3 regions of the Rhizobium sp. YTUHZ045 genome follow, and region 2 is predicted to be linked to each of the others. Evidence: riboswitches for the same ligand, from Rfam matches in the RefSeq annotation. Region 2 holds a riboswitch; each other region holds the start of a gene.
What was found. A riboswitch is a leader RNA that binds a small molecule or an ion and turns the genes downstream of it on or off. The one in region 2 is predicted to bind thiamine pyrophosphate.
Positions count from the first base shown of each region.

Region 1 (7,883 bases), on a different replicon from region 2:
GGCAAGGCCCCGGGCGAGCTCAGCCGAGGAGTTCGTTGGTGTAATAGGTGGAAAAGTCCGGCTTCTCCTTGATCACGACGCCATTCGCATCGACGAGAATGCCGTTCTCGACCAGGAAAGCGCCAATGGCATCAGCCTTTGCCGGATCAAGCGTGCCGATCACGCCGGCCTCGGATCTCAGGAAATGGCCTTCGATCAACGCCTTCTGAGATGCTCTCACCAGATCCGTGTTCATCAGCGCACCGTTACTTCCTGATATCAGCAGGTCGCAGGCTTCGTCGGGATGATCGATGGAGTAGACATAGCCTTGACGCGTGGCCTGGATGAAGGCGCGCGCGTGTTCTCGACTGGCAGAGAGATAGGCGTCACTGGAAACGATGACTGTCGTCTGCTCGTCGGGAATGCCGTAATCGGAATAGTGGAAGCGGCTGATCTGCCGATTTTCCAGCTCAGCGGCGATGCCCTCCCAGGTGTAGATCTCCAGCGTGAAGTCAATCGAGCCATTGTCCAGCGCCTCATAGGCGGAGGTGCCGAGGGTGACGGTCTTGACGTCGCCCTTGCCGCCGTCATTGCGGATCATCGCCGAGACCAGCGCGCTTTCCCAAGTGCCGCCGAAGCCTCCATAGGTCTTGCCATCGAGATCTCTAGGGCTCTTGATGTCGTCCCGCCCGCCCTTGAAGATCAGGCGTGCGGTTTCCGTCTGGACGACGCCGTAGACCATCTTCACGTCACCGCCGCCAGCACGCTGCGTCAGGGCCTCGATCTCGCTACTGATGCCGAAATCGGCGACCCCGTTTGATACCAGCGTGCCGGCACTCGTGTCGGTAAAGGGTAGAATTTCGACATCGAGGCCGGCGGCCGTGTAGAAGCCCTTCGCCTTGGCGACGTAGATGCCGATGTGATTGGTGTTGGGCGTCCAGTCGAGCGCGATACGAACCTTTGCGGGCGCCGATTGAGCGAAGGCGACGCGGCCGGCGAGGCTTGTCGCGATGGCGGCGAGCATCGTCTGGCGGCGGGTGAGAAGCGGCATGGTGACCTCCTCAGGTCTTTAGAGCATGACGCCGAAAAGCACGGTTTTCGAACGACATCAGACTCTAACTCTTTAAATTGGAACAGGATTCAGATTTTGGGCCGACCGGCCTAAAACCACCCTGTTCTAGCGGATGAAGCAGGGTTTGCAGGATTTCGGTCTCGATCGCCTGGGCCGCCGGCGAACCGACATCGGCAATGCTTCTCGGGCGGGGCAGGGGAACGCGGAATTCGCGGATGACACGCGCCGGACGGGCAGACAGCACGTAGATCCGGTCGGAGAGAAAAACGGCCTCGCGAACATCGTGGGTGATCAGCAGCGCCGTCCAGCGATGTTCGGTCCACATGCCTTGCAGCCACTCCTGGATCTGCGTGCGGGTCAGCGCATCGAGCGCGCCGAAGGGCTCGTCGAGCAGCAGCATGTCCTGCTCCTGGATGACGGTGCGCAGCAGCGCAGCACGTTGGCGCATGCCGCCGGAAAGAGAGGCGGGGTAGTGATGCTCGAAGCCGGCAAGGCCGAACCGCTCGAAGAGGGGCGCGACAGCGGCGCGTGCAGCCCGGCGAGCCATGCCCTTCACTTCCAGACCGAGCGCGGCATTATCGATGATCCGGCGCCAGGGCATCAGCGCATCGCGTTGTGGCATGAAGGCAAAGGAATGCGGCGTCTGTTCCAGCGCTGCTTCGTTGAAAAGCATGGCGCCGGAATCGGGTCGCAGCGCCTGTGTCAGCAGTCTCAGCACGGTCGATTTTCCGGAGCCGGATGGGCCGACGATCGAGACGAACTCGCCGTCTGCGACGGCGAGCGAAATGTCGTCTAGAACTTTCATGCCGTCGAAGGACTTCGAGATGTTGCGCAGCTCAAGCATCTGACCGGTCATCGGCGCCGCTCCTGGGATGGCTGCCAGGGCATGACGAAACGCTGGATAACCAGCGTCAGCGCGAAGAGGCAGAGCGTCAACAGAGCGCTGACGATCACGGCGGCGAGCACGAGATCGGGACGGAAATTGTTCTTGGCGTTGAGGATATAGATGCCGAGGCCGCTTGCAGCGCCGGCATATTCGGCAAAGATCGCGCCGACGACGGCATAGGTGATCGAGATTCGAAGGCCGGCGAAGAAATAGGGCAGCGACGAGGGAAGCCGCGCCAGGCGGAAAATGCGCCAGCGGCTCGCTTTCATCGAATTCAAGAGCTCGGCAATGTCGCGATCGGTCGCCTCATAGCCCTGAAGCAGGGCAACAAGCAGCGGAAAGAAGGTGACGAGCGCCACCAGCAATATCTTCGGCAAAAGGCCGAAACCGAACCAGAGGACGACGAGAGGCGCGATCGCCACCAGCGGCAAAGTCTGGCTGGCGATGAAGATCGGCAGCATTGCCCGGCGCATGAATGGCATGAAATCCATCAGGATCGAAGAGGCGAAGGCGAAGGCGAGCGACAGGGCGAAACCACCGAGTGTCGCTCCGAGCGTCGGCCAGGTGTTTGATATCAGCGCCTCTCGGTTCAGCCAGCCCTGGACAAGGATACGCGAAGGTGCCGGCAGAATGGACGGTTTGATACCGGAAAGATCGACATAGAGTTCCCATGCCGCCAGAAAAGCAAAGCCTGCGAGCAAGGCGGGCATTGCCCGGTACACGGCGAGATAGAGCGTCGCAAGGCGCGAATCCGATGGTCGTGGCGATGTCATCGGCGTTCGATTTCAGGCTTTCGCCGGGCCGTTCGCGCAAACCTGTCGAGGGCATCGGTCTCGATGCGATTTGGGGCGGTTGCCTTGAGGGCATCGATAGGGATGCCGACGGAATTGCCGGACGTCCGGTAGAGTGACACTTGCGCGCCGGAATACATTTGGACCTCGCTCCGCTGGCATTACCCAGATCAGCTTAGAAGGGTCCGGAGGCTTGCGCCTCACATCTCAGCCCCGGCGACACGGAGCTCCCCTGTTATTTCGGCGAAAACTATCATCGGGGTTTTCTTGCCGCAACCGCAAAATTGCAAACCCGTGCGCCCGGTCGGATGGGGCGCAGATAAAAAAACACCCGGACGGAGGTCCTGTCCGGGTGTTTTCCGAGGTTCCGTACCTGCCGGGAACGGAACCCGAGCGCTTGTCTTTCAGGCGGCAATATCGGCAGGGGCGATTGGTGCGGGCCGGGCAAGCGCCGACGCCATCATTTCAGCTTGTATCGACCGGATGATCTCACTGACGCTCCTTCCTGCGCCTCGTGCTTTACGGCCGGGGAAGCAGCGGTTATAAAACCTCAACTAATATTGAGGTCAATAGGCCATGAATAGGATTTCTGCAACGCCGCTCGGCAGGCTTCTGACGGTCGGCGAAGTGGCGCAACGCAGTGGTCTTGCCGTCTCGGCGCTACATTTCTATGAGGCCAAGGGGCTGATCTCGAGTATCCGCACGCGCGGCAACCAGCGGCGCTACGGACGCGATGTCCTTCGCCGGCTCGGCATCATCAAGGTGGCGCAACGTGTCGGCATTCCGCTTTCGGAAATCCAGACGGCATTTGCCTCCCTGCCGCAGGGGCGCACGCCGACGATTGCCGACTGGCAGACGCTGTCGGTGCGCTGGAAGGATGAACTCGACACGCGAATCAGACGGCTGAGCCTGCTGCGAGACCGTCTGACCGGCTGCATCGGCTGCGGTTGCCTGTCGATCGAAAGCTGTCCGTTGCGCAATCCCTTCGATCAGCTCGGCGAGGAAGGGCCAGGCGCACGGCTGCTGGAGACCGAAATCGAAGTATGAACTTTCAGGGAAGAGCGCCAGCCTCTGGCGGAAAGATGATGCCTGCCTTTCTTTCGGCCGGCGCGCTCATATGTTAAGGGCGAATGGCGCAACAGGCGGCATTGTCCGCGAGGAGGACGGCTTCGTGTTCCATCCGAGACTATTCGAGAATCGCAATGTCATCGTAACCGGCGCCGGGCGGGGCATCGGTCTCGAAGTGGCCCGGCAGTTCCTGGACTGCGGCGCGAAGGTGATCGTCCATACTGGACGCAAACCGGGGCGCGATCTGCCGGATTTTCTGCTGACGGCTGAATCCGAAAGACGGGCGCTGTTGCTGCACGCCGATTTCACTGCCGCTGGCGGCGCTGCGCAATTTGCCGAAAATGCGCTTACCTTTTTCGACAAGGTGCATGTGCTCGTCAACAACGCCGGCACTATGCTCGGCCGTTTTCCAGCTGCCACACTGACTGACGCAGATTATGAGGCGATTGTGCGTTTGAATCAGACGTCGGTGGTGGCGCTGACGCGTGCGTTGCTGCCGGCATTGAAGGCGGCGGAAGGCGCTGCCATCGTCAACACCGTTTCAATTTCCGCGCTGACCGGCGGCAGTCCCGGTTCTTCGATTTATTCTGCCTCGAAAGCCTTCGTTTCAACCTATTCCAAGGCGCTTGCCCGCGAGCTCGCGCCGGATGGCATCCGCGTCAATTGTGTCTCGCCCGGAACGATCGAGACGGATTTCCACGAGCGCTATTCCTCCCGCGAAAAGCTGGAGCAGACGAGAAAGTCTATTCCCTTGCAGCGGCTGGGCACAGCGGAGGATTGCGCTCCCGCCTATCTGTTTCTGGCGGCGCCCTCGCTCTCCGGATACATTACCGGCCAGGTCCTCGAGATCAATGGCGGCCAGCTTATCTGCTGATTTAGTTAGACCTTTTTTGACATTTCTTCACTTTTGGCAAATTCGTGTGTGCGAATATGCTATCGTGCTGATCTGCCTTTTTGCTTCCCTTCCGAGATGTCGAATGCCATTGCCCAAGCCCGAGCCGGGAATGTCCGGTCAGGAACTGCACAAACTCGCTGGAAACGCTCGTGAGGCGAGCGATCTGCTGAAGGCGCTGGCGCACCAGACTCGACTTCTGATTCTTTGCATACTCGCGACCGAGGAGCGGACGGTGAGTGAAATCGAAAACATCCTCGGCATTCAGCAGGCAATGGTCTCGCAGCAGCTCGCGCGTTTGAGGCTCGAAGGTCTCGTCAATACGCGCCGTCAGGGCAGGCTGGTCTATTACCGTATCGGCAATACAAACGTGCTTGCCTTCCTTGAATCGCTCTTCGATCTTTTTCCGGCTGCTGAAAACAATTAGTACCCGCCCTTGCGGAGCACGGTTGCTGCGTCGAAGATAGCTGATCCGGATGATTTCGCGCCGGATCGGGAGACCGGATGATCGACAAGCTGGAATTTTTCATCGCCCTTGCCAACGAAAAGCATTTCGGCCGCGCCGCGGAGGAGTGCGGGGTGTCCCAGCCGACGCTTTCAGCCGCGATCCGGCAGCTCGAGGATCAGCTTGGTGTCATGCTGGTGCAGCGCGGCTCGCGCTTTCAGGGGCTGACGCCGGAGGGCCAGCGCGTCCTGGAATGGGCCCGGCGCATCGTCGGCGATGCCCGCACCATGCGCGAGGAGATGCGCGCGGCCCGCCGCGGACTTTCCGGCCATATTCGCCTTGCCGCCATTCCGACGGCGCTCGCCATGCTTTCGCGCATCACCACGCCCTTTCAGGAACGACATCCGGGAGTGACCTTCTCGATCGTCTCGCGGAACTCGCTGCAGGTGCTGAGCATGCTCGAAAATCTCGAAATCGACGCCGGCATCACCTATCTCGAAAACGAGCCGCTCGGCCGGGTCACCAGTGTTCCGCTCTATGCCGAGCGCTATCATCTGATCACGGCTGCAGGCAGCCCGCTATCCGATCGCGACAATGTGACCTGGAAGGAGGTCGGCGATCTTCGGCTTTGTCTATTGACCGCCGACATGCAGAACCGCCGCATCATCAACCGGCATCTGACGGAAGCCGGCGCCACTGTGCATCCGACGCTCGAATCCAATTCGATGATCGTGCTGTTCTCGCATGTCAGAACCGGACGCTGGGCGAGCATCATGCCGCGCAACGTGGCGAAATCATTTGGTTTTCCGGTGGAGATCCGGATGATTCCGATTGTCGAACCGGAAGCCCACCATCTGGTTGGCCTCGTCGCACCCTATCGGGAGCCCTTCACCCCGCTCGTTTCGGCCCTGCTGCACGAAGCGAGAGTGCTCGTGCGGGACGAGGAGCTCTGATAGAAAAAACCTATCAATCCACGAGATAGCTTTATTGATCGTCGTCGGCTTCCCTGAGATGTTGTCTGCATGATGGCGCTCGGCTGGGGAGGCCTGCCATCCCGAAACGAGCGAGCCGCCGGGAGGGCTGCCTGATGACCATTCATATCGCCGAAGGCGATATCGCAGCGCGTACGCGGACCATCGTCGCCGACCTTCGCTTCCTTGAAGGACCGCTGCTTCCCATTCTGCACGAGGTTCAGCGAGAATTCGGTTATGTGCCGCAGGAAGCCCTGCCTGTGATTGCGGAGGAACTGAACCTCTCGCGCGCCGAAGTGCACGGGGTGATGACATTCTACCACGATTATCGCGACCATCCCGCTGGCCGCCATGTGCTGAAGCTCTGTCGCGCCGAGGCCTGCCAGTCGACGGGCGGCGACGCGTTGGCTGATCGCGTCAAGGCGCTGCTCGGGATCGATTTTCATCAGACGACGCTCGACGGCGCCGTGACGCTGGAGCCGGTCTATTGTCTCGGCCTTTGTGCCTGCGCCCCGTCGGCGATGCTCGACGGCGAGGTTTATGGCCGCGTAGACGATCAGATGGCGGCGGAACTCGTTGCGGAGGCACGTCGATGACAGTCAAGATTTATGTTCCGCGCGATGCCGCTGCGCTGGCGCTGGGGGCCGAAAAGGTGGCAAAGGCGATTGCCCAGGAAATCGCCGCCCGCGGCTTCGATGCAGAGATCGTGCGCAACGGCTCGCGCGGAATGTTCTGGCTGGAACCGCTGGTCGAGGTCGAGGCCGCCGGCAAGCGCATCGGCTACGGGCCGGTGAAGGCAAAGGATGTGCCTGCTCTGTTCGACGCGGGAATGATGAACGGCCGCGGCCACCCACTCTGTCTCGGGGAGGTTGAAGACCTCCCGTTCCTGAAGGAGCAGACCCGCCTGACCTTTGCCCGCTGTGGCATCACCGACCCGCTTTCGCCCGGCGATTATGAGGCGCATGGTGGTCTTGCCGGCCTTCGCCGCGCCGTTTCGATGACGCCTGCCGAAATCGTCAAGGAAGTCACCGATTCCGGCCTGCGCGGACGCGGCGGTGCCGGTTTTCCCACGGGCATCAAGTGGAAGACCGTTCTCGATGCCAGCGGCGAACGCAAATATATCGTCTGCAACGCCGATGAGGGCGATAGCGGCACCTTTGCCGACAGGATGATCATGGAGGGCGATCCCTTCGTCTTGATCGAGGGCATGGCGATTGCGGGGCTTGCGACCGGCGCCACGAAGGGGTTCGTCTACACCCGTTCGGAATATCCGCATGCGATCGCCGTGATGAGCGAGGCCATCGGCATTGCCCGGCAGGCCGGCATTCTCGGGCCGTCAGTGCTTGGCTCGGGCCGCGCCTTCGATATCGAGGTGCGCACCGGCGCCGGCGCCTATGTCTGCGGTGAAGAAACGGCTCTCTTGAACAGTCTCGAAGGCAAGCGCGGCATCGTGCGCGCCAAGCCGCCGCTGCCGGCGCATAAGGGCCTGTTCGACTGTCCGACCGTCATCAACAATGTGATTTCACTGGCCTCGGTGCCTGTGATCATGGAGAAGGGCGCCGCCTTCTACCGCGATTTCGGCATGGGCCGCTCGCGCGGCACCATTCCGCTGCAGATCGCCGGCAATGTCAGATATGGCGGGCTTTATGAGACGGCTTTCGGTCTTTCGCTCGGCGATATCGTCGACAGGATCGGCGGCGGAACGAGGACCGGCCGGCCGGTCAAGGCGGTTCAGGTCGGCGGGCCGCTCGGCGCCTATTTCCCGCGGGCGCTGTTCGA
Region 1 is NZ_CP101432.1:3,836,842-3,844,724, reverse strand. Features, by position in the region: gene NMA58_RS18905 (ABC transporter substrate-binding protein) at 20-1,030, opposite strand; gene NMA58_RS18900 (ABC transporter ATP-binding protein) at 1,095-1,907, opposite strand; gene NMA58_RS18895 (ABC transporter permease) at 1,904-2,710, opposite strand; TPP riboswitch at 2,859-2,972, opposite strand; gene soxR (redox-sensitive transcriptional activator SoxR) at 3,305-3,775, shown strand; gene NMA58_RS18885 (SDR family NAD(P)-dependent oxidoreductase) at 3,900-4,670, shown strand; gene NMA58_RS18880 (ArsR/SmtB family transcription factor) at 4,774-5,115, shown strand; gene NMA58_RS18875 (LysR family transcriptional regulator) at 5,193-6,086, shown strand; gene NMA58_RS18870 (formate dehydrogenase subunit gamma) at 6,221-6,700, shown strand; gene NMA58_RS18865 (formate dehydrogenase beta subunit) at 6,697-7,883, shown strand, end outside.
Region 1: another riboswitch for thiamine pyrophosphate. It lies ahead of NMA58_RS18895 (ABC transporter permease); the one in region 2 lies ahead of thiM (hydroxyethylthiazole kinase).

Region 2 (7,883 bases):
GCCTCCAGCGCCGCCATGACCCCGAAGATACTTTCCTTGCCGACCTTCATGCCGCGGCCGATCCCCATATTCTGCAGGAAGGCGTGCCGCACCAATTCCTTGCTGCCGGCGACGATGCCCGAGGTCGGGCCGCCGAGAAACTTGTGGCCGGAATAGAGCGCGATATCGGCCCCCTGCTCCAGGAAGGTCCTGAGGTCATATTCCGAGGCCGCATCGACGATGACGGGGACGCCCTTGGCATGGGCGATCTCGATGAATTCCTTGAGGTTCAGCAGGCCATAATCGACGACATGGTGGGAAACGACATAGACGGCAGCAGCCGTCTTGTCGGTGATCGCCCTTTCCATGTGGAAACGATGCGTCGAGGTCGCCTGTCCCACAAGCACCACCGTGCCGCCGGCAAGCCGGATCGCCTGGTCGACCGGCGCGCCGTAGCTGACCACATGGCCCATCTGCACCAGCACCTCGTTCCTCTCCGGGACGGCGTCCGGGAGTTTCTCGATCGCCAACAGATTGTCGCCGGTGATTGCGCCGGCGACGGCAAGCGAAATGCCGGCCGAGCAGGAGGCGGTGACGAAACCAGCCTCCCCGCCGGTCAGCCGGGCGATGACGCTGCTTGCCTTGCGCTGCAAGTCGTTGATTTCCACGAAGTGCGGCAGGATCGCTGCCATCGCCTCGATCGCCTCCGGAACGACGATCGAGGCGCCGAGGCTGGTCATCGTGCCGGACACATTGATGACGGGACGAAGGCCGAGCGAAGGTCTGATATCATCGGGCATGAAGATCTCCGAAAGTCTGGGAGGAAGGGCAGAACATGGCGCGGCCATCTGGTAGTGTCGAGCAGCCGGGGGAAGGATGCCTGTTAAAATAGAAATAAGTCATCCGAAGACCACTCCAAACACGAAAACACGTTCAGCCATGCAATGCGACGATGGCCTCGATCTCGACGGTGATATTGCCGGGCAGCGAGCCGAAGCCGACCGCCGAGCGGGCATGTTCGCCGGCCGCGCCGAATACGGCGATCAACAGATCCGAGCAGCCGTTGATGACGCTCGGATGATCCTCGAACTCGGGCATGGCATTCACCATGCCGAGCAGCTTGACCACCCGCCTGACGCGGGAGAGATCGCCAAGCGCTTCATGCATGACGGCAAGCAGGTTGATGCCGGTCAGCCGCGCATGTCGGTAAGCTTCCTCGACACCAACTCCGCCGCCGACCTTGCCGGCATGCAGGAAGCCATCGGCCTCGCGCGGGCCCTGGCCTGACAGATAGAGCATGTTGCCTTCTAGCACATGCGTCACGAAATTGGCGATCGGCGGCGGTGGCGGCGGCAGCGTTATGCCGAGCGCGGCTAACCGTTGGTAAGGCGAGTTCTCGACCTTGCCGGCGGCGGCGGGGAACTGATTCACGCGAACTCCTGTCATGCGAATTTCTATTGGCGGATTTGGATTGGGCGACCTCTGGTCGGCGGATTAAAGGTCCTTGCGAAGTCTTGGATCGAGCATGTCTCTCAGGCCGTCGCCGACCATCTGCAGCGACAGCACCGAGAGGACGATCGCCACGCCGGGGAAAACGGTCATCCAGTCGGCCTGCCCGATATATTGCCGGCCGGCAGCGATCATCGTTCCCCAGGTCGGCACTTCGGGGCTGACGCCGAGGCCGAGGAAGGAGAGGCCGGCTTCGGCAAGCATGGCGCTGGCAAAGAGGAAGGTGGCCTGTACCAGGATCAGCGACAGCAGATTGCGCAGCACGTGTCGCGTCATGATGTGGAAGGTCGAGATGCCAAGCGCCCTCGCCGCCTCGACATAGGGCAGCTCGCGGATGACAAGCGTCGAGGCACGGACGATACGGGCAAGGCGCGGCGAGTAGACGATCGACAGCGCAATGATGACCGTCGTCAAGGACGGGCCGAGAGCGGCGACGAGGGCGATGGCGAGCAGGATATCCGGAAAGGCCATCATCGCGTCGATCAGCCGGGCGATCGGCGTATCGAGCTTTTGAAAGAAGCCGGCAAGCAGGCCGAGCGTCACGCCGATGGCGGCCGACAAGGCGACGACCGCCGCACCGACGAGCAGCGACAGGCGGCCGGCGAAAATCGTGCGCGAGAAGACGTCGCGGCCGAACTCGTCAGTACCGAAAAAGAAGACGCCGCTCGGCGGCTTCAGACGGTTGACGATGGAAAGCTTCGACGGCGAATAGGGCGCGACCACCGGTGCTAACACCGCCAGCAGCACGAAGACCGTCAGGATCAGCAGGCCCAAGGCCACCGTCCTGCGCTTCATCAGGCGGCGGACGAACTTGATGCCTTCGCTTTCGACGGGTTTGATTGCCACATCCGCCATCAGTAGCGCACCCTCGGATCGACCAGCAGGTAGAGCATGTCGATCGCAAAATTGATCAGCACGTAGAGGGCGGCGATGACGAGCAGCGCCCCTTGAATGACGGGATAGTCGCGGCGCAAAACCGCCGAAACGACGAGATTGCCGACACCCGGCAGTCCGAAAACGGTTTCGGTGACGACAGCGCCCGAGATCAGCACCGCCGCCGTCAGGCCGAGCACCGTCAGTATCGGGATCAGCGCATTCTTCAGCGCGTGCTTGAGGATGACCTTGCGCTCGATTAGCCCCTTGGCGCGCGCCGTGCGGATATAATCGTCGCCGAGCACATCGAGCATAGAGGCACGGGTGAAGCGCAGGATCAGCGCCGAAGAAACGATGCCGAGCGCAAAGGCCGGCAGCGTCAGATGATACATCCGGTCGATGAAAGTCGAGCCCGGGCCGCCATAGCCGGAGACCGGGAAGAGATTGAACCGGACAGCGAAGAACTGCATCAGAATGAGACCGAGCCAGAAGCTTGGAATGCTAGCAGCGAACATGGCAAGCGTCGTTGCCGCCTGGTCAATGAAGGACCCGCGCCGATAGGCGGCATAGATGCCGATCGGCAGGGCGATGGCGCTGGCGATGGCAAGCGAAAACAGCGTCAGGAAGAAAGTCGGCTCGGCCCGGTCGATGAGCGCGGATGTGACCGGCATGTTAAGGAAGATCGACTGACCGAGATCGCCCTTCAGCAGTTCGCCTATGTAATAGACATATTGCAGGCCGAGCGACTGATCGAGGCCGAGCCGGGCCCGGAGATCGGCAATATCCTGCGGCGTCGCATCCGGCCCGAGCATGACGGCGGCCGGATCTCCCGGAGTCACGCGCACGATGACGAAGACGATCGTGACGACCAGGAACATCACGACCATCATGCCGAACAGGCGTTGGAGGATGTAGCGTATCATGAATGCCGGCCTTCAATCCCTTGCAGATGCGGCAGAAAAGATGACCGGTACCGGTCCCGAAGGGCGGCACCGGCGGTGTTGCTTACTTCTTGATCGAGGCGTTCCAGAAATATGGCCACGGAGCCGGATCGACGCCTTCGAGCTTGATCGACTTCGCCGAGACGGCGTTGAAATCGCCGATCTTCATGAAGGGTGCGTCTGTATAAACGGCCTTCTGGACATCGGCCCAGAGCGCCACGCGCTTCTTCGGATCGACCTCGGAGGTGAAGGCATCGACCGCGGCCTTGCGGGCCGGCGTGTCCCACCAGCCGGGCGAACTCGTCGACAGCGAGCCGATGAGGGCCGGCTCCGGCAGGAAGGGACTGTGGGTGATGTAGATATCCCACAGCTTCGGATCGGTGCGGCGCTGCGTCAGCGTCGCCCAGTCCACCACCTGCATATCGACGGTGAAGCCGGCAAGTTTCAGATATTCGGCGGCGACCTGCGCCATCTTGTAATGGAACTCGTATTGGCGGCTGGTCAGGATGCGGATCGGCTCGCCATTGTAGCCGGCCTTCTTGGCAGCGGCCGCCGCCCCTTCCGGATCGGCGACATTATAGGAGCCCTCGGCGCCGGCATCCGTCGACCAGGCAAAGGACTTCGGGTAGATGGCGCCGTCGAGCGCATAGAAATCCTTGCTGCCGAAGGCCGCCGCCAGCATATCTTCCATGCTGAGCGCCTGGCGGATCGCCTTGCGCACATCGACCTTGGCAGCCACACCTTCCTTGGTGTTGAAGACAAAAACCGGATAACCGAAGGGCTTCAGCATGACCGGCTGCGCGGCGGTCGAGGCCTTTAGCTTGTCGTAGGATTCGACCGGGATCGAGTCGACATAGTCGTACTGCCCGGAAACGGCGGCCTCGACGCGGGTGTTCGGGTCCGGCACCGGCACGAAGCGGATTTCATCGAGATATTGATGACGCGCGCCGCCATAACCATCGCTCTCGCCGCTGCGCGGCTTGTACCCATCGAAGCGGACAAGCTGGATATACTGGTCGGCTTTCCGTTCCTTCAGCATATAGGGTCCGGTGCCGATGAACTCCTTCATCGGCTCGTCCTGTTTTTCGGACGGGATGATGATCGCCGCCGAATTGTTGAAGGCGAGCAGCGAGGTCAGCGGCGCATAGGGCTGCTTCAGCGTGATCGTAACCATCGAAGGATCGGTAGCCGCGATCTTGTCGATAAAGCCGGCCACCTGCTTGCCGCGCGAGGCGATCTTCATCCAGCGGGTAAGCGAAGCGACCACATCCTCGGACGTCATATCGGTATTGTCGTGGAACTTGACGCCAGTCCTGAGCTTGATCGTATAGGTTTTGCCGTCGGCGCTGATCTCGGGCAGGCTTTCAGCGAGAAGCGGCGTGACGTTCCAGCTCTTGTCGAAAGTGTAGAGCGTCTCGAAAATATGCTGCGTGACGATGCCGACGAGATCAGCCGTGGACGACATCGGATCGAGCGTCGGCGGCTCGCCGATCGTCGCGACATTGATGACGCCGCCCTTTTCCTGAGCGAGCAGGGTCGAAGGCAGGGCGACGAGCGCGGTGCCGAGAAGGAATGCGACGAATGTTTTCATATGAGAGCTCCCGATTTAATTCCACAATTATGTAATTCATCTTTTTGTAACAGAATAGAAGCTGAAGCTATCGTGTCAAGCATGAGCGGTCGATTATGCAGCCGCGGATGGCGCGTTTCCGGAAAGCACCATCTTCAGCTGCGCTAGTTCTCCGCACGGGGCCTGCGTGATACGCCAAGTGAGACGACTGCCCTGCGGCAAGATTAAAGGAAGGGAGAAGCGAATGAGCATCGACTTCAATGACGGGAAATGGCTGAACGAGCCGGCCAGCTGGCACGCCGACGAAACCGGCCTGACGATGACGACAGGCGAAAAGACCGATTTCTGGCGCGAGACCTATTACGGCTTCACCCGCGACACCGGCCACTTCCTCGCCTTTCCCACGGGCGACAGCTTCACCGCACAGATCCGCGTCCAGGGCGAATTCCGCACCCTCTACGATCAGGCCGGCCTGATGGTACGCATCGACGAGAGCCGCTGGGTGAAAACAGGCGTCGAATTCACCGACGGCGAAGCCTTCCTCAGCACCGTCGTCACCGACGGAAAGTCAGACTGGTCGGTGTCGCAGCCCTTCAAGGAATTGGAGGATTTCCGCATCCGTGTGACTGTCGCAAACGGCGCCGTGCGCATCCAGGGCTCCCGCGACGGTAGCCGCTGGCCGTTGCTGCGGCTAGCACCCTTCCCGGCTGCCGATCGCTATGAGGTCGGGCCGACAGCCTGTACGCCGGAGCGGAGTGGTTTGAGGGTTCGATTTTCGGAGTTTTCAATCAGCCCGGCTATTACGACGGGGCTGCATGATTTGAGTTAGGCAAAATTGGATGCCTTCAGGATTGCGCTGGGAAGGCCTCCAGCAATGTCCACGCCCAAGGGCAGCCGCTCCGAAATACCGGAATACTCACTTTCGGAGTGACAGCCGCGCCCTTCTCTGCGAAAAAGAGCGTGATGAGAGACAGGGGCGTTCGTCGACAGACGGGCTGAGAAGAACCCTTCGAACCTGAACCGGATAATGCCGGCGGAGGGAGTCGCTCGGGGCACCGCCGTAAGAGCAGCGCCCCGCGCCCGCCCCCGCCTGAAAGGGGCACCATGCAGAGCAAGATCACGTCGGGAGCCATGCTGAAGGCGATGCGCGAAAAGCCGCCGCTCGTTCAGTGCATCACCAATTATGTCGCGATGAATATCGCGGCCAACGTCCTGCTGGCCGCGGGCGCTTCGCCCGCCATGGTGCATGCCGCTGAAGAAGCCGGCGAATTCGCCGGCATCGCCAATGCTTTGACCATCAACATCGGCACGCTCTCGACGCAATGGCTCGAAGGCATGCAGGGGGCTGCCAAGGCCGCCATTGCGGCCGGCAAACCCTGGGTGCTCGATCCGGTGGCCCATTACGCCACGGGCTTCCGTCGCGCCGCGGTGGCCGACCTTCTGGAGCTTCGCCCGACGATTATCCGCGGCAACGCCTCCGAGATCATCGCGCTTGCCGGCGGCGAGAGCCGTGGTCAGGGCGTCGACAGCCGCGATCCAGTCGAACAGGCGGAGGATTCGGCACGGCGGCTGGCGAAGAGGCAGCGGACCATCGTCGCCGTCACCGGTGCTGTCGATTTCGTCACCGATGGCGCGAGGGCAGTCCGTATTGCGGGCGGATCGGCCCTGATGCCGCAGGTCACCGCGCTCGGCTGCTCGCTCACCTGCCTCGTCGGCGCCTTTGCCGCGACCGCGCCCGAAGATCTCTTCGGCGCGACTGTCGCCGCGCTTGCGACCTTCGCCGTCGCCGGCGAAGATGCAGCGCTCGGCGCCGCCGGCCCGGGCTCCTTTTCCTGGCGCTTCCTCGATGCGCTGGCTGCGATCGACGCCGAAACGCTCGATGCCAGGGCAAGGGTATCGGTCGCATGAAGCGCTTCGACCTTTCGCTCTATCTCGTTCTCGATCCCGATCTCTGCGCCGGAATCGGCATGATCGAGACGGCGCGGCTTGCCGTTGCCGGCGGCGCGACGATGGTGCAGTTGCGCGACAAACATGCCGGCACGGCCAGCATGATCGAGACCGGCCGCGCCTTGAGAGAGGCGCTCGTTGGAACCGGCGCCCTCCTCATCGTTAATGACGATGTCGAGGCTGCGGTCGCGATCGGCGCCGATGGCCTGCATGTCGGCCAGGAGGATATGAATGCGCGCAGGGCACGAGACATGATCGGACCCGAGATGATCCTTGGTCTCTCGGTGGAAACAGCCCGGCTCGCTGCCGCCGTCGACCCTGATATTGTCGATTATGCCGGCGTCGGACCTGTCTTTGCGACGCCGACCAAGGCTGATCACAAACAGCCGGTCGGCTTTGATGGTCTTGCCAGGCTGGTGAAGGCCTCGCCGGTGCCGTCCGTCGCCATCGGCGGCCTCAAGGCGGAGCATGTGGCCGAAGTGTTTGCAGCCGGCGCCGAAGGGCTTGCCGTCGTCTCCGCCATTGCGGGCACGCCGGACCCCGAGGCCGCCGCCCGCCGCATCGCCGCAGAAATCCGAAAGGTCCGCCCATGATCCGCAACGTCCTCTCCATCGCCGGCTCGGATCCCTCCGGCGGCGCCGGCATCCAGGCCGATCTCAAGGCGTTTGGCGCCCGTGGCGTTTACGGCATGGCAGTGCTCACAGCGTTAACGGCACAGAACACGCAAGGGGTGACCGGCGTGCATCTGGTGCCCCCGCAATTCGTCGCCGATCAGATCGATGCCGTCTTCGCCGATGTGCGCGTCGACGCCGTCAAGATCGGCATGATCGCCAATGCCGGCATAGCCGAGGCTGTCGCCGCAGCCCTTGCCGGTCGACCGGGAATCCCCATCGTTCTCGACCCGGTGATGATCGCCAAGGGTGGGGCCGCCCTGCTCGCGCCCGAAGCGGTCGACGTGTTGACCCGGCTGCTGCTGCCGCTCGCAACCCTCCTTACCCCGAACCTGCCCGAGGCCGCGGCCCTGTTGCACCAGCCGGTCGCGACCAATCGCGATGAGATGGCGG
Region 2 is NZ_CP101434.1:377,008-384,890, reverse strand. Features, by position in the region: gene NMA58_RS28930 (aminotransferase class V-fold PLP-dependent enzyme) at 1-779, opposite strand, end outside; gene NMA58_RS28925 (RidA family protein) at 913-1,425, opposite strand; gene NMA58_RS28920 (ABC transporter permease) at 1,474-2,343, opposite strand; gene NMA58_RS28915 (ABC transporter permease) at 2,343-3,284, opposite strand; gene NMA58_RS28910 (ABC transporter substrate-binding protein) at 3,367-4,893, opposite strand; gene NMA58_RS28905 (DUF1349 domain-containing protein) at 5,117-5,701, shown strand; TPP riboswitch at 5,835-5,931, shown strand; gene thiM (hydroxyethylthiazole kinase) at 5,977-6,780, shown strand; gene thiE (thiamine phosphate synthase) at 6,777-7,412, shown strand; gene thiD (bifunctional hydroxymethylpyrimidine kinase/phosphomethylpyrimidine kinase) at 7,409-7,883, shown strand, end outside.

Region 3 (7,883 bases), on a different replicon from region 2:
GATCGCCAATCCGCTTGTCGATAGCAGTCGCTTGGCCACGCCAGGTTTCGATCTGTCGAGGCTCTGCCGCGGCCGTCCGCTGCAGAGCGACGGCGTTGCCGCTCCAGGGTGCGAGCTGTTCAAACTGGTTCTCCTGCGTTCGCTTCGCCTGGACAAGTGTCCGTTCTTCCATGGTAAGCCGCACGGGGAGATCAGATCCCGCCAGCCGGCTCAGGGCGATTTCGATGCGGCCGAAACGCGCAGGATCCAGGAGCCCAGATCCATCTCGCGAGCCGCCTTCCCTGTTCAGCCTTTCGAGATTCTCCCGCACTCGCAACAGTTCCCGATCAGCGGCTGCCAGTTTCGCCTCGACGCCGGAACGCCGTTCGATAAGATCGCGGATGATGCCGATCAGCGAAGCGGGCAGCAGCAGCGCCTCGGGTTTCGCATGGCCCGGCTGTTCGAGATCGGCCAGCAGTCGGGCCAACTCACCCTCCTGTTCGGCCAGCGCCAGCCGGCGCTTCGGCAGATCGCTCTCAGCCGCAAGATAGCGCGCCCGACCCTGATCCAGCAGGTCCATATGCGCGGTGACTGCCAGCGCCTTGTCGTCGATCGCGATCGCCTCGATCTCATCCGCAAGCTGGCGCAGCGTGCGGTCGGCGGTCTCGACAAGCGCCTGCAGCCGCGTCTCGTCGCGCGAAAGCTGGGGCAGGAGCGCGAACCATTCGGACGGCGGCCGCGGCAGATCGCTCATGGCGGCTGCATCTGCATCCAGCCGCCGGAGCTCTAGGGCCGGGGGTAGGGCGCCGAGAAGGCGCGTCAGCTCCTGATGCCGGGTCTTGGCCTCGGCCAGTTCCCGCGTGGTTTTTCCATAGGCAGCGTCGGCCTGCTCATAAGTCGATTTCAGGGCCGCATAGGCCGAAGCAAGCGTGTCGATGGCATTGCGCTCGGCCTTGAGCGCTTCGAGCGAACGCTTGAGTTCCGCGAGCTTGGTGCTCGACGACCGCTTCTTGTAGATCGCGTTGGCTTCGTCGGCTGCCGTCACCAGCGAACGGCTCAGGCCTGCCAGGCCTGAGCTGGCCGAGAACAGCAATTCGCCGAGTTCGCCCTTGCTTTGTATGATGGCGTTGCCGCCTTCCTTGAGCGACTGATCGTCGAGCGAGAACATGGTGCGATAGGCCTCGCGACCGACGCCGCCAAGCGCGCCGGCCAGGAGCGCCTCGTTCACAGCTTGTCCCCGATCATCGACGAGGCTGCCGGTCCGCAGCTTGAGCCGCGCCAGCTCATATTCCCAGCCACCAAATTCCAGCCGCGCACCAACCTTCATCGTATTGTAGGGATGCAGGAAATTATAGGTGCTGCGCTCACCAATGCCGTAGAGCAGATCAAGATAGGCGGCGAAGGTGGTCGATTTGCCCGCTTCGTTCAGGCCATAAACGATGTGCAAGTCCGGCGAACCTTGACGGGCCGCGCCGAAATCGATGGAGTGATCGGTGAACTTGCCATAGCGGGTGAGGTCGAGGCGGCGCAGACGCATCAGCTGTCTCCCCGATCCACCGCCTTCATCCGGGCGGCGATGTCCTCGGCGCCATCGGCGAGAAGGCTGTCGATGAAGCGTTCAAAACCCGCCTCGTTCTGGCCGGCAAATGCCCGGCTCTCGGGCGGCAGGTCGGCAAGCAGGTCCCGGACCATCTCCCTGACCTCGTCGCGAAATCCGCTGCGGGTGATGACCTCGTCCCGCATCAGCGCCCCGAGTTCGATGACGGGATCGGCGGCGGACGCGTCTGCGGGGATCGAGGGCGCTTCGAAGGCGAGTTCCAGCTTCTCGATCCAGGTGCGGCCGATCGCGTCGCTGCGCCGCTCGGCTTCCGCCTGCATGAGGTCGACATCGCGCCGCAACTGCCAGGAGAGCGGCGTGCGGCCGGAAAGCCTGAGGCGTGCGACAAGATGCGGCGAAGCCGTGCGGTCGCGCTGCGCCATCAGCGCTGTCTCGACCACCGTGGCCGCCTCACGCCAATCATCGACACGCGTGAGGTCGACATTGACGCGCTCGAACTGCGCGATGCTTGTGCGCCGCTCCTCCACCGTCACGGTCCGGTCGTCCGCCACGGTCACCAGCGACACGGTCTTGACGCCCGCTTCATTGATGTCGCGGCCCTGCGGCATGCCGGGCATGATGACTGTCGCCGTGCCGGGATAATGGCTGCGCTGGTGGAGATGCCCGAGCGCCCAGTAGTCGAAACCCGAGGCATGCAGGTCGAGCACGTTGCAGGGCGCATAGACATCATGTCCAGCCGATCCGGCCAGGCTCGTATGCATGATGCCGATATTGACGGCATCCGCTACCGGCGGCTTGAATTTCGGCAGCAGCGGGTCCGGGGCTTGCGGCTTGGCGAAGCTCAGACCGTGGATTGCGACCGACAAGCTGCCCTTGGTGGTCTCGACAGTCTCGGCATGGCCGCCGAAGATCTTCACCGTATCGGGCATCACCAGTTCCCGGGCGATCTTCGACATCGCATCATGATTGCCCCGGATCTTGAAGACTGAGATGCCCGCTCGGTGCAGCCGTTCGAGCTCGCCTGCCAGGAAGCGCGCCGTCTTCATCGACGTCTGCTCGCCGTCATAGAGATCACCGGCGATAACAAGCGCATCGACCTGCTCCTCAAGGCAAAGATCAACGATCGCGACCAGCGCCTGCCGGCTGGCGTCGCTGACGAGATCGGCCAGCTCGGCGTTGCGAAGCGCGAGAGAGCGCAGGGGAGAGTCGAGATGGAGATCGGCAGTGTGAACGAAACGATAGGGCATGAATGCAAGAATGGTGTTGCGATAGGGTGATCCAGCAGGCGCCGTCTGACAAATAAACGGACGTTATCGCCCGTCAGCAAAACATGAGACCATGCCACGAATATTCAGAGCATGGACGGCAGCGTCCTGGCGAGTGAAATGGGCCGGCGGAGCTGGCCCATCCACAATCAATGCTGCTCTATCGGACTGGCCGCCGACTCAAAAGGTCCGGATAGGAACGCGTGAGGGTCGGCTTGACATCAGGGCCGCAGCGGTCTTTGATGCAGGTATTCACCAGGGGTGTCCCGGCAAGGGGCTGAGATTCTGCTGAACAATACGGCTTTGCCTGTTGTGGCGCAGTGACCCGTTGAACCTGATCCAGTTCATACTGGCGTAGGGACGGTGCAGACGCTGCGGCTGTCGGGCGGATTTCGCTTTGTCGCATGAGGCGTCTTTCCATCATTCCAACACTGGAACTGGGTCTCCAAACGTCAAACCTTGGAGCCTCACCCATGAATATTGTCGCACCCAAGCTTACTCCGGTCGTCACCACCGGCCCGCTTCCGGCCTCGACCAAGATCGCCAAGCCCGGAACGCTCTATCCTGATCTGCGCGTGCCGATGCGCGAAATCAGCCTTCACCCGACCTCCGGTGAACCGCCGGTCACGGTCTATGATTCCTCCGGTCCCTATACCGACCCGGCACATACGGTCTCGATCGACGCCGGACTGCCGCGTTTGCGCGAGAGCTGGATCAGGGCGCGTGGCGATGTCGAGGCCTATGAAGGCCGGGTGGTGAAGCCTGAAGACAATGGTTTTGTCACCGGCGAGCGGCTGACGCCGGAATTCCCTATTCGCAACACGCCGCTGAAGGCAAAAGCGGGCCGCGCCGTAACCCAGCTCGCCTATGCGCGCGCCGGCATCGTCACGCCGGAAATGGAGTTCATCGCCATCCGCGAAAACCTCGGCCGGCAGGCCGCGAAGGAGGCGCTCGCGCGCGACGGCGAAAGCTTTGGCGCTGATATTCCCGATTTCGTAACGCCCGAATTCGTCCGCCAGGAAATCGCAGCCGGCCGGGCAATCATTCCGGCCAACATCAACCACCCGGAATCCGAACCGATGATCATCGGCCGGAATTTCCTGGTGAAGATCAACGCCAATATCGGCAACTCGGCGGTCACCTCGTCGATGGCGGAAGAGGTGGAAAAGATGGTCTGGGCGATCCGCTGGGGCGCCGACACGGTTATGGACCTTTCCACCGGCCGCAACATTCACAACATCCGCGAATGGATCATTCGCAATTCGCCGGTTCCGATCGGAACGGTGCCTCTCTACCAGGCGCTTGAAAAGGTGAACGGCATTGCAGAGGATCTCACCTGGGAAGTCTATCGCGATACGCTGATCGAACAGGCCGAGCAGGGCGTCGATTATTTCACCATCCATGCGGGCGTGCGGCTTGCCTATATCCCGCTCACCGTCAATCGTGTCACCGGGATCGTCTCACGCGGCGGCTCGATAATGGCCAAGTGGTGTCTGCATCACCACAAGGAGAGCTTCCTCTACGAGCATTTCGAGGAAATCTGCGACATCTGCCGTGCCTATGACGTCTCCTTCTCGCTTGGAGACGGCCTTCGCCCGGGCTCGATCGCCGATGCCAATGACGCTGCGCAATTTGCCGAGCTCGAAACCCTCGGCGAACTGACCAAGATTGCCTGGGCCAGGGATTGCCAGGTGATGATCGAAGGCCCTGGCCACGTGCCGATGCACAAGATCAAGGAGAATATGGACAAGCAGCTCAAGGTCTGCGGCGAGGCTCCCTTCTATACGCTCGGACCGCTGACCACCGACATTGCGCCGGGCTATGATCACATCACCTCCGGCATCGGAGCCGCGATGATCGGTTGGTTCGGCACGGCCATGCTCTGCTACGTCACGCCGAAGGAGCATCTGGGCCTACCCGACCGCAGCGACGTCAAGACCGGTGTCATCACCTACAAGATTGCCGCGCATGCCGCCGACCTCGCCAAGGGCCATCCGGCCGCCCGCATCCGTGACGATGCGCTGTCGCGGGCGCGGTTCGAATTCCGCTGGGAAGACCAGTTCAACCTCTCCCTCGACCCGGATACGGCGCGTTCCTTCCACGACGAGACCCTGCCGAAGGAGGCCCACAAGGTGGCGCATTTCTGTTCGATGTGCGGCCCGAAATTCTGTTCCATGCGCATTTCCCACGATATTCGCGCCGAAGCGCAGAAAGAAGGACTGGAAGCCATGGCCGCCAGGTATCGCGACGGCGGCGACCTCTACATGCCGGTCGCCGAGGCTGCGAAAACTCTTGCCGGAGAATGACGATGCATGTTCTCGTCAAGGGGGCCGGCGTTGCCGGCCTCACCGTTGCCTGGCAGCTCCATCGGCACGGTTTCCGGGTCAGCGTCGCTGAGCAAGCCGACGAGGTCGGCGCCGGTGCTTCCGGCTTTGCCGGCGGCATGCTGGCTCCATGGTGCGAAAGGGAAAGCGCAGACGAGCCGGTCCTGGCGCTCGGCCGTCTTGCCGCCGATTGGTGGGAGGCAGCGCTGCCCGGCCATGTCAATCGCCGGGGGACGCTTGTGGTGGCGGCCGGGCGAGATGCCGGCGAACTCGACCGCTTTTGTCGCCGGACAAGCGGATGGGAATGGCTGGACGAGCCGGCGATCGCGACGCTTGAACCGGATCTCGCTGGCCGCTTCCGCAGGGCATTGTTCTTCCGGCAGGAAGCGCATCTCGATCCGCGCCAGGCGCTCTCCGGGCTCGCCGCCGGACTTGAGGAAGCCCGCATGCGCCTCACATTCGGCGTCAGGGGCGATGCCGACCTTGCCCCTTACGATCGCGTGATCGACTGCACCGGGGCTGCCCAGATCGGCCGTCTGCCCGGATTGCGCGGCGTTCGCGGAGAGATGCTTTGCGTCGAAACGAAGGAGGTCTCTCTCTCCCGTCCCGTTCGCCTGCTGCATCCGCGCCACCCGATCTATATCGTGCCACGCCAGCGAAATCGCTTCATGATCGGGGCGACGATGATCGAAAGCAACGACATCGGCCCGATTACCGCGCGTTCGCTGATGGAGTTGCTGAATGCCGCCTATACCCTCAATCCTGCCTTCGGCGAGGCACGGGTTACGGAAACCGGGGCAGGCGTGCGGCCGGCTTATCCCGACAATCTGCCGCGGGTGACGCAGGAGGGGCGCACATTCCATGTCAATGGCCTCTACCGTCATGGCTTTTTGCTTGCGCCAGCCATGGCAGGGGAGGTGGCGCGGCTTCTTCTTGGAAAAGACAAGCACTCGGAAAGGAAGGCATCATGACCTTCATCATCAATGGCGAGGAACAGGAGGTCGCGGCCGCGACGCTCGCGGATCTTCTTCTCGCTCTCGACTACGAAGGCGAATGGCTGGCGACCGCAGTGAACGGCGAGCTGGTGCACCGTGAGGACCGCGGCGATTTCAGGCTCGGCGAAGGCGACCGCATCGAAATTCTCTCACCCATGCAAGGAGGCTGAGATGCTGAAACTTTATGATGTTGAATTCCGCTCCCGACTGCTGCTCGGCACCGCCCGCTATCCGTCTCCAGCTGTGCTTGCAGAGGCGGTCAAGCGCTCGAAGACCGAGATCGTCACCGTTTCGCTTCGCCGCGAAGCCGCCGGCGGCAAAGCAGGCGGCGCCTTCTTCGACCTGATCCGCGAGCTTGGCGTGCAAGTGCTGCCGAATACGGCCGGATGTCACAGCGTGCAGGAGGCCGTGTTGACGGCGAAGATGGCGCGCGACGTCTTCCGCACCGACTGGATCAAGCTCGAAGTCATCGGACATCACGATACGTTGCAGCCTGACGTCTTCGGCCTTGTCGAAGCGGCCCGCATCCTGACCGGCGAGGGCTTTCAGGTCTTCCCCTATACGACCGACGACCTTGTCGTCGCCGAAAGGCTGCTGGATGCCGGCTGCCGCGTCCTGATGCCCTGGTGCGCGCCGATCGGTTCCGCTCAAGGGCCGCTGAACCCGATGGCGCTGCGATCGTTCCGGGCGCACTTTCCGGATGTGCCGCTGATCATCGATGCCGGCATCGGCCGCCCGTCTCACGCCGCCACCGTCATGGAGTACGGTTATGATGCCGTTCTGCTCAACACCGCCGTTGCCGGCGCCGGAGATCCCGCCAGCATTGCCGAGGCCTTCGCGCTTGCGATCGATGCCGGCCGCCTGGCGCATGGGGCCATACCGCTGGAGCCACGCGATATCGCCGTCCCATCCACTCCCGTTATCGGAAAGGCAGTGTTCTCGTGAAGCTCGACCCCTTCTATCTGATCGTCGACAGCGCCGAATGGATCGAGCGTCTCGTGCCGCTCGGCGTCAAACTCGTCCAGCTGCGCATCAAGGATTGCCCCGACTCCGTGCTTCGCGAGCAGATCCGGCGATCGAAGGCTGCCTGCGCGGCAGCGGCTTGCCAATTGGTCGTCAACGACTACTGGAAACTTGCGATCGATGAAGGATGCGATTTCGTTCATCTCGGCCAGGAGGACCTGATGGCCGCCGACAGGAATGCCATTCGTCGCGCCGGCCTGAAGCTCGGCCTATCCACCCACGACATAGCGGAGCTGGAGACGGCGCTGGCGGCAGAGCCGGATTACGTTGCGCTCGGACCGGTCTGGCCGACGATTCTCAAACAGATGAAATGGGCGCCGCAAGGCATTGAACGTGTTGCGGACTGGCGCCGGCGCGTCGGCGCGATACCGCTCGTCGCGATTGGGGGGATCACTGCCGAACGCGCGCCGCTGGTGCTGGAAAAAGGCGCCGATGGTGCTGCCGTGGTCACCGATATCACCCGCAACGCGGATCCCGAGGCCCGCACGCGGCAATGGCTGGCCGCAACCGCGCCGTGGCGGCGCGCGAATGAGGATGAAGGTTGATACATCCCGCCGGCAACGGGGAGGCCTTCGATCCTGCCGGCGCGGGTATTATCCATATACTCAACTAAGTCACGAAATTCGACTTTTCGGTTGCTCCGTTTGCTTGCGAGGCGGACGCCGGATCTGTTCAATTCCACTAATGAGCTCGGTTTCATTCAGCCTGACAACGGCGGCCCCGACGCGTTCGTCCATAT
Region 3 is NZ_CP101433.1:142,585-150,467, forward strand. Features, by position in the region: gene NMA58_RS22755 (AAA family ATPase) at 1-1,516, opposite strand, end outside; gene NMA58_RS22760 (metallophosphoesterase family protein) at 1,516-2,784, opposite strand; TPP riboswitch at 3,050-3,181, shown strand; gene thiC (phosphomethylpyrimidine synthase ThiC) at 3,276-5,108, shown strand; gene thiO (glycine oxidase ThiO) at 5,111-6,097, shown strand; gene thiS (sulfur carrier protein ThiS) at 6,094-6,291, shown strand; gene NMA58_RS22780 (thiazole synthase) at 6,293-7,066, shown strand; gene NMA58_RS22785 (thiamine phosphate synthase) at 7,063-7,689, shown strand; partial or broken gene NMA58_RS22790 (cold-shock protein) at 7,789-7,883, shown strand, end outside.
Region 3: another riboswitch for thiamine pyrophosphate. It lies ahead of thiC (phosphomethylpyrimidine synthase ThiC); the one in region 2 lies ahead of thiM (hydroxyethylthiazole kinase).